One region of the Rhodoferax sp. GW821-FHT07F03 genome, then DNA from elsewhere that is predicted to be linked to it. Evidence: predicted binding sites of a transcription regulator. Region 1 holds the regulator's gene; the other holds the start of a gene.
The links. The regulator sigma-54, encoded in region 1, starts transcription at its own class of promoters, with help from an activator protein. The targets are predictions, from matches to a motif close to TGGCANGNAANCTGCTTT.
Positions count from the first base shown of each region.

Region 2: hmpA (NO-inducible flavohemoprotein) is a predicted target of sigma-54. The motif match lies at 2,126-2,143, and genes of this name have one in related genera.

Region 1 is NZ_JBWKQM010000010.1:77,991-82,405, forward strand. It holds gene AC07R0_RS16385 (thiol:disulfide interchange protein DsbA/DsbL) at 1-332, shown strand, start outside; gene lptA (lipopolysaccharide transport periplasmic protein LptA) at 451-1,074, shown strand; gene lptB (LPS export ABC transporter ATP-binding protein) at 1,083-1,835, shown strand; gene AC07R0_RS16400 (RNA polymerase factor sigma-54) at 1,843-3,420, shown strand; gene AC07R0_RS16405 (THUMP domain-containing class I SAM-dependent RNA methyltransferase) at 3,526-4,415, shown strand, end outside.
Region 2 is NZ_JBWKQM010000013.1:75,494-79,908, reverse strand. It holds gene AC07R0_RS20135 (LysR family transcriptional regulator) at 1-897, shown strand, start outside; gene hmpA (NO-inducible flavohemoprotein) at 898-2,079, opposite strand; gene norR (nitric oxide reductase transcriptional regulator NorR) at 2,206-3,765, shown strand; gene AC07R0_RS20120 (acyl-CoA thioesterase) at 3,799-4,320, shown strand; gene AC07R0_RS20115 (NYN domain-containing protein) at 4,343-4,415, opposite strand, start outside.

The DNA of each region.
Region 1 (4,415 bases):
TGGAGGCTCTGGGCCAGCTGGACGCACTGCATGGCAAGGTGTTCAACGCTATCCATGTGGAGCATCAGCGGCTGGACAAAGATGATCTGGTGATCGCCTGGGCCGTGAAGCAGGGTCTGGACAAAACCAAGTTCACCGAGACGTACCAGTCTTTTGGCGTCAGCACCAAGGTGCGTAAGGCATCCCAGCTGCAGCAGGCCTACCAGGTCGCGGGCGTGCCCGCTTTGGGCGTGGCCGGCAAGTTCTACACCGATGGCAGCCAGGCGCAAACCATGCCGCGTGCATTGGTTGTTGTGGAATATCTGGTGGCCGAGCAGCGCAAGAAAGCCTGATTCCGGCATGGCCGGCAAGGCCGGAGAGATGAAAAAGCCCGCGTCAGCGGGCTTTTTTCTGGCTACGTCCAACTCGGGGTGAGGGGCCGTTACAATGAATTGCAAGATTCGTGCCTCTATGAAAATCAACACCCTACTCTCACTGCTCGTGGTTTGTTTCGTCGGTCTAGGCGGAGCGGCCCACGCGGAAAAAGCCGACAAACTCAAGCCTATGAATATCGAGGCGGACGCGGCGCGTTATGACGATCTGAAGCAGACCAATGTCTTTACCGGCAAGGTGGTGATGACCAAGGGCACCATCATCATCCGTGGCGCCCGCGTCGATGTGCGCCAGGATGCCGAGGGCAACCAGTTCGGCGTGGTGACGGCGGAGCCGGGCAAGCTGGCGTATTTCAAGCAAAAACGCGACGGCCTGGACGAATACATAGAAGGCGAGGGCGAAACCATCGAGTACAGCAGCAAGCTGGACAACGTGCGCTTCATCAAGCGGGCCATTTTGCGCCGTCTGGTCGGCAGCAAGGTGAATGACGAAATCACCGGCGAACTGATCGTCTACGACAACACCACCGATGTATTCACCGTGGACAGCGGCACAGCCGGCAGCAATCCCGGTGGCCAGAATGGCCGCGTACGCGCCATGTTGACACCCAAGGCTGCAGCGTCGGCTGCTAGCGGCGCGGCACCTGCCGGGCCAGCCCCGGTGCTGCGTTCCACCACCACGCTGGAGGGCGTGAAGAAGTGACGGCGGTGGTGGAGTCGGGAGAAAGCCGCCTGGAGGCGCGCCATCTGCAAAAAGCCTACGGCAAGCGCAAGGTCGTGAAAGACGTGACGCTGGCCGTCAAAAAAGGCGAGGTGGTCGGTTTGTTGGGCCCCAACGGCGCGGGCAAAACCACTTCCTTCTACATGATCGTGGGCCTGGTGCGGGCTGATGGCGGGCATATTTCCATCGACGGCCAGTCGGTGGAGCACATGCCCATCCACCGGCGTTCGCGCCTGGGCCTGAGCTATCTGCCCCAGGAAGCCTCGATTTTCCGCAAGCTCACGGTGGAAGAAAATGTGCGCGCCGTGCTGGAATTGCAGCACGACGAGGCCGGCAAGTCCCTCACCCGCACCGAGATCGAAAAGCGCCTGACGGCGTTGCTGCAGGATTTGCGGGTGGAGCATTTGCGTGATTCGTCGGCCATGGCCTTGTCCGGTGGCGAGCGCCGCCGCGTGGAAATCGCCCGTGCCCTGGCCACCCAGCCGCGTTTCATTTTGCTGGACGAGCCTTTTGCCGGTATCGACCCGATTGCGGTGATCGAGATCCAGCGCATCATCGGCTTCCTGAAGTCGCGTGGCATCGGCGTGCTGATCACCGACCACAATGTGCGCGAGACGCTGGGCATTTGCGACCACGCCTACATCATCAGCGACGGCAATGTGCTGGCCGAGGGTACGCCGTCCGAGATCGTGGACAACGCCGATGTGCGTCGCGTCTACCTCGGCGAACATTTCAAGATGTGATGCTCCGATGAAGCAAGGCTTATCCCTACGCGTTTCACAGCATCTGGCGCTGACGCCCCAGCTGCAGCAGTCCATCCGCCTGCTGCAACTGTCCACCCTGGAACTGAGCCAGGAAGTGGACCAGATGCTGGACGACAACCCGTTTCTGGAACGCAATATGGACGAGGCTGCACGCGAGGAGTTCGGCCTGGCCCAGTCCGACACGCCGGTCAGCACAGGGGAGCGCGAGGCTGAAATTGCTACAAGTTCTGTAGCTGAATACGCAAGTGAATCCAGCGCAGAAGCCCCAAATGATGCCGAATCCCCTTTAACTGGCGGTGACGACACCAGCTGGGACGGCGATGGCACTTCCGAGATCAAACCCGACGACAGCGAATGGGGCGGTGACGCCCCGGCGCGCCAGAACAACCTGGGTGAAGACGGCGAGATGGACGCCACCGAGCTGGCCCGCAACCAGGAGTCGCTGACCAGCTTTCTGCACCGCCAGGCCCTGGCCCTGCGGCTGGGGGAGGTGGACCAGGCAGCGCTGCGCTTTCTGATCGAATCGCTGAACGACGACGGCTACCTGGAAGACGATTTCGAAACCCTGGCGCGTGGTCTGGCGGGCGACGACGCCGAGGCCGTGGAAGAGCTGGTACACCGCTTCACGGTGGCCCTGAGCCTGCTGCAAAGCCTGGAGCCGGCGGGCGTGGGCGCGCGGCATCTGGGTGAATGCCTGTTGCTGCAGCTGGAGGGTTTGCAGCCCGTGCTGGGCGATGACCCGGCGCGCAAGGTGGCCATGCGCATCTGCCGCCAGTCCATGGACCTGCTGGCCCGGCGCGACGTGAAGCGCCTGGCCCAGCTGTGCCGCGCCACCGAGACCGATATCAAGGCTGCCATGGCGCTGATCGCCCGGCTGGAGCCCAAGCCGGGGCGGCGCTTTGTCGATGTGGAGCGCAACATCGTGGTGCCCGACGTGATCGTGGTCAAGGTTGGGCGCGGCGCCCAGGCCCGCTTCCGGGTACAGCTGAATGCCGAGGTCATGCCGCGCCTGCGCGTGCACGACATCTACGCCAATGCGCTGCGCCAGCACAAGGGGGGCGGCAAGGATTCATCGAACAACGCCGCACTGCAGCAGCGCCTGCAGGAGGCGCGCTGGTTCATTAAGAACATCCAGCAGCGCTTCGACACGATTTTGCGGGTCAGCAACGCCATCGTGGAGCGGCAGAAGAACTTCTTCAGCCACGGCGCGCTGGCCATGCGCCCTCTGGTGCTGCGCGAGATCGCCGACGAGTTGGGACTGCACGAGTCCACCATCAGCCGCGTGACCACCGCCAAATACATGGCCACGCCCTACGGCACCTTCGAGCTGAAGTATTTCTTCGGCTCGTCCCTGGGGACGGAGACCGGCGGCAACGCCTCCAGCACCGCGGTGCGGGCGCTGATCAAGCAGTTTGTCTCGTCCGAAGACCCAAAGAAGCCGCTCAGCGACAGCCAGCTGTCCGACATGCTGAAAGAGCAGGGCATTGAATGCGCGCGCCGTACCGTGGCCAAGTACCGCGAAGCGCTGCGCATAGCCCCCACGAACCTGCGCAAAGCGCTGTAGAACATGCTCTCCCCCAGGCCGCGTGCACGGTATGCCGCAGCTGGAGGAAAGAGCTTCGCCCCGCTTGCCCCAGGCTGCGTAGCGTGACACCATGGAAATAACGATATGAACCAACTCCAATTATTTTTACCCTGCGCCGCCGGCGTGGAAGAGCTGCTGGCCGAAGAGGTGCACGGCATTACCGGCCTGCAGGGCGAAGACCTGCGGGTGATGCGGGGCGGCACGCTGGTGCGCTCCTCCTGGCGCGACGCGATGCGCTTGAACCTGCACAGCCGCCTGGCGCAGCGCGTGCTGATCGAGCTGTCCAACACCGAATACCGCAGCGAAAAAGACCTGTACGAAGCCGCCAGCAACGTGGCCTGGGAGATCTGGTTCACGCCCAAGCAAAGCTTCAAGATCGAAGTCACGGCGCAGCACAGCCCGCTCAATTCGCTGAACTTCGCCGCGCTGAAAGTGAAGGACGCGGTGGCCGACCGCTTCCGCTTCAAGACCGGCGTGCGCCCCGACGTGAATGTGCAGTGGCCCGATGTGCGCATCTACCTGCACCTGACCACCGAGCGCGCCACCATCTACATTGACACCTCGGGTGACGCGCTGTTCAAACGTGGCTGGCGTGAAGACAAGGGCGATGCGCCGTTGAAGGAAACCCTGGCCGCCGCCATGATCGCCGCCAGCGGCTGGGATGGCACCACGCCCCTGTACGACCCCTGCTGCGGCAGCGGCACCATTGCCATAGAGGCCGCGCAGATCGCCTGCAATATTGCGCCCGGCAGCCTGCGCCGCTTTGGCTTTGAGAAGCTGTTGCCCTTCCAGCCCCATGTGTGGAGCGTCATTCAGGAGCAGGCCCACGCCGCCGAGCACGAGCCGGAGACGCAGATCTTCGGTAGCGATGTGGCCTTCCGTATGGTCGATTTCGCCACCCGCAATGCCGAGCGCGCGGGCGTCAGCGGCGTGGTCGAGTTCCGTGGCGGCGATGCCTTGCAGCGCATGCCGCC
Region 2 (4,415 bases), on a different contig from region 1:
AAACTCGACCTCAACCTATTGGTGGCGCTGAACGCCTTGCTGACCGAGCGCAGCATCAGCCGTGCGGCCGTGCGCGTGCATCTCAGCCAACCCGCCATGAGCAATGCGCTGGCACGCCTGCGGGCTTATTTCGAAGATGAATTGCTGGTGCCCTCAGGGCGCCAGCTGATCTGGACGCCACGCGCTGAAGCGCTGGTGGAACCGGTGCGCGAGGTGCTGATGCGCATCGACAGCACGATTGCCGCGCAGCCCCGCTTTGACCCGGCCACCGCCTCGCGGGCCTTCACCCTGCTGGTGTCCGACTTCACCACCACGGTCTTCGTACCCGCTCTGCTGGAGCGGCTGTACCACGAGGCGCCGGGCGTGCGCATAGACCTGCGCATGCAATACACCAACCCCGCAGAAATGCTGGAACAAGGCGACGCAGACCTGCTGATCATTCCTGCCCAATACGCCTCGCCCGACCACCCGTCCCAGCCCCTGTTCGAAGAGAACTACCTGTGCGTGACCTGGACCGGTAACCGGCATATCCAGGACAAGCTGAGTTTTGACGACTACCTGGCGGCCGGCCATGTGCTGGCCAACTTTTCCGGTGCCGCGCAGACACCGGCATTCGATGGCTGGTTTCTGGAGCGCTTTGGCATCACCCGCCGGGTCGAGGTCACAGCCCCAACCCTGGCGGCCCTCCCCAGCCTGGTGGTGGGCACCGACCGCATCGCCACCGTGCACCGGCGGCTGGCCGAGCGGGTGCGCCACCTGCTGCCCATCCGCATCTGGGAACCCCCGCTGGAAATCCCCAAGCTGGTCCAGATGCTGCAATGGCACAAGTACCGCAACAACGACCTGGCACTGGCCTGGCTGCGCAACTGCGCGCTCGAAGTGGGCGCGAAAATCTAGCTATTCCAAAGCCGCAGCCGGGCCAAAAAATTCATAACGGGTTTGTGTCTCGGGCACGCCCAGTTCACGCAGCTGTTTTTTCATCTGGCGCATAAAGGGCTTGGGGCCGAGGAAATACGCATCCACATCGCGCGATGCGGGCAGCCACTCGGCCAGCTGCGCCTGCTGCAGATGGCCTACGGCATGCGGCACATCGTCCGCGCCGCTGTGCTCGTCATAGGCGTAGAAGCGCTGCAGCTGCGGGTGCTTGGCCAGACGTGCCTCGATGGCGTGGCGGAAGGCATGGACCTGCCGATTGCGTGCGCAATGTATGAAGTGCACCGGCCGTGTGCCCTGCAGCGCTGCGTCCAGCATGGCCAGGGTCGGCGTGATGCCGACACCGCCGCTGATCAGCACCAGCGGCTTGTCGCTGGCGGCCAGCACGAAGTCGCCCGCGGGTGGAAACAGGTCCAGCACCGTGCCTACCTGCACCTGGTCGTGCAGGTAGTTCGAGGCCACGCCGCCGGCCTCGCGCTTGACGCTGATGCGGTAGTCCACGCCGTTCGGCGCAGCCGACAGCGAGTAGTTGCGGCGTATCTCGTTGCCGTTCACCACCAGACGCAGGCCGATGTACTGGCCGGGCTGGAAGCCGATCACCGTGCCGCCGTCCTGCGGCTGCAGGTAGAAGGAGGTGATCTCGGCGCTCTCCACTTCCTTGCGCGCCACGCGGAAAGCCCGCGCACCGCGCCAACCACCCGGGGCGGCCGCCACATCGGCGTAGATTTTTTCTTCCGCGCCGATCAGGATGTCGGCCAGCTGGCCATAGGCCGCGCCCCAGGCTGCGATGACGGCATCGGTGGCGATCTCGGCGCCCAGCACCTCGCGGATAGCGCGCAGCAGGCAGGCACCGACGATGGGGTAGTGCGCGGCCTCGATCTGCAGCGACACATGCTTGTTGATGATTTGCGACACCAATCCACCCAACTGCTCCAGGTGGTCGATATGCCGGGCATACATCAGCACGCCATTGGCCAGGGCGCGCGGCTGGTCGCCATTGGCCTGGTGGGCCTGGTTGAAGAAGGGCCGCACCTCGGGGTGCTCGGCCAGCATGGTTTTGTAGAAATGCGTGGTCAATGCCTCGCCGCCGCTTTCCAGCAGGGGCACGGTGGATTTGACGATGGCGCGTTGTTCTGGGGTCAGCATGTGTGGCTTTCAATCGGATGCAGGGCGGCGCCCGGCTGCAGCTACTAACTCAAGTTCCATGCCCGCCCTGTAGCCCATAGGAATCAAGCACTTAGGTGTACACACTATCTTTTTGATGCAGTCATAATGATCCACCAAGGAATCATTTTGATAACAAAAAGCCTGCTCCAGACCCTGGTGCCCCTGGTCGACGACCTGGCACGCGAACTGCCCGACGGCGAGCGCTACCGCCGCCTGCTGGAGGCCGTGCGCGCCCTGCTGCCCTGCGATGCGGCCGCGCTCTTACGGCTAGACGGCGGCTGGCGGCTGCCGCTAGCGGTGGACGGCTTGAGCCATGACACGCTGGGGCGCCGCTTCAAGGTCAGCGAGCACCCTCGCCTGCAGCAGCTGCTGGAAGCCCCCGGCCCGACCCGCTTCCCGCCCGACAGCCCGCTGCCCGACCCCTACGACGGCCTGATCGAAGGCGTACAGCTGGAGGTGCACGACTGCATGGGCTGCCCGGTGCTGCTGGGCGACACCCCATGGGGCGTGCTGACCCTGGACGCGCTGGACAAGGAACGCTTCTCCAGCGTCGATCTGGGCGATCTGCAGGCCTTCGCCAGCCTGGCGGCGGCAACCGTCAGCGTGGTGCAGCGCATGGCCGGGCTGGCGCAGCAGTTCGAGGCCGAGCATGCGCGCGCCGAAAGCTACCGCGCGCTGGCCGAAGAGCACCCACCCCCTACGCTGATCGGCCAGAGCCCGGCCCACCAGCGCCTGCTGGCCGACATCGCCACCGTGGGCAACAGCGACCTGACGGTGCTGATCACCGGCGAAACCGGCGTCGGCAAGGAGCTGGTGGCCCAGGCTCTGCATGCGGCTTCGCCGCGTGCCAGCCGGCCGCTGATCAGCCTGAACTGCGCGGCCCTGCCCGAATCGCTGGTGGAAAGCGAGCTGTTCGGCCATGTGCGCGGCGCGTTCTCGGGCTCGGTGGCCGACCGGCGCGGCAAGTTCGAACTGGCCGACGGCGGCACGCTATTCCTGGACGAGGTGGGTGAGCTGTCGCTGAGCGTGCAGGCCAAGCTGTTGCGCGTGCTGCAGGGCGGCCAGCTGCAGCGCCTGGGCTCGGACCGCGAGCACCGCGTCGATGTGCGGGTGATTGCCGCCACCAACCGCGATCTGGCGCAGGAGGTGCGCGCCGGCCGCTACCGCGCCGACTTCTACCACCGGCTCAGCGTCTACCCCTTGCCCGTGCCGCCGCTGCGCGAGCGCGGCCACGACGTGCTGCTGCTGGCCGGGCATTTCTTGGAGCTGAACCGATCCCGCCTCGGCCTGGGCAGCCTGCGCCTCGATGCCGACGCCCAGGCCGCGCTGCTCGCGCACAGCTGGCCCGGCAATGTGCGCGAGCTGGAACACCTGATTGCCCGCAGCGCCCTCAAGGCCATGCAGGGCGCGGCACCCCGGGCGCGCATCGTTAGCCTGACGGCTGCGCATCTGGACCTGGGCGCCCAAACCGCAACGGTGGACGTGCCGGCCGATACGACGCCGCCCGTCGATCTGCGCACCTCGCTGGACGACCACCAGCGCCAGCGCATCGCCGAAGGCCTGCAGCGCCACCAGGGCAACTGGGCATCGCTAGCCCGCGAACTGGGCTTGCACCGGGCCAATCTGGTCCGGCTGGCGGCACGGCTAGGCTTGCGCAAGAAGTAATAATCGGCATCAAGAATCAAACGAAAGCCCGCGATGGAACTCCCAGCACACCAACTGAGCATGACGGTCTTGATGACCCCGGATATGGCCAATTTTTCGGGCAATGTGCACGGCGGCGCCGTGCTCAAGCTGCTGGACCAGGTGGCCTACGCCTGCGCCAGCCGCTACGCCGGCCGCTATGTGGTCACCGTGAGCGTGGACCAGGTGATGTTCCTGCAGCCCATCCACGTGGGCGAGCTGGTGACCTTTCTGGCCAGCATTAACCACACCGGCACCTCGTCCATGGAGGTCGGCATCAAGGTGGTGGCCGAGAACATCCGCAGCCGCAGCGTGCGCCATGTGAACAGCTGCTTCTTCACCATGGTGGCCGTGGACGACGACCGCAAGCCGGCCCCCGTGCCGGCGCTGGTGCCCAGCACGGACGACGAAAAACGCCGCTTCGAGCAGTCCATCATGCGCAAGAAAGTACGCCGCGAGCTGGCCGCGCGCTTCGCCTCCATCAAGGAAGCTTCTGAACAAAATAAGCCTCCAGCGCAGGAAGCTACTGCGTCATAAGCTACCAATTCAATAGCAACCGCTATTTATCAATGGATGAGCCCATGTCATCCAGCCACAGCACGCGGTCGGCGTAGCACTGCAGATCGGCCGAC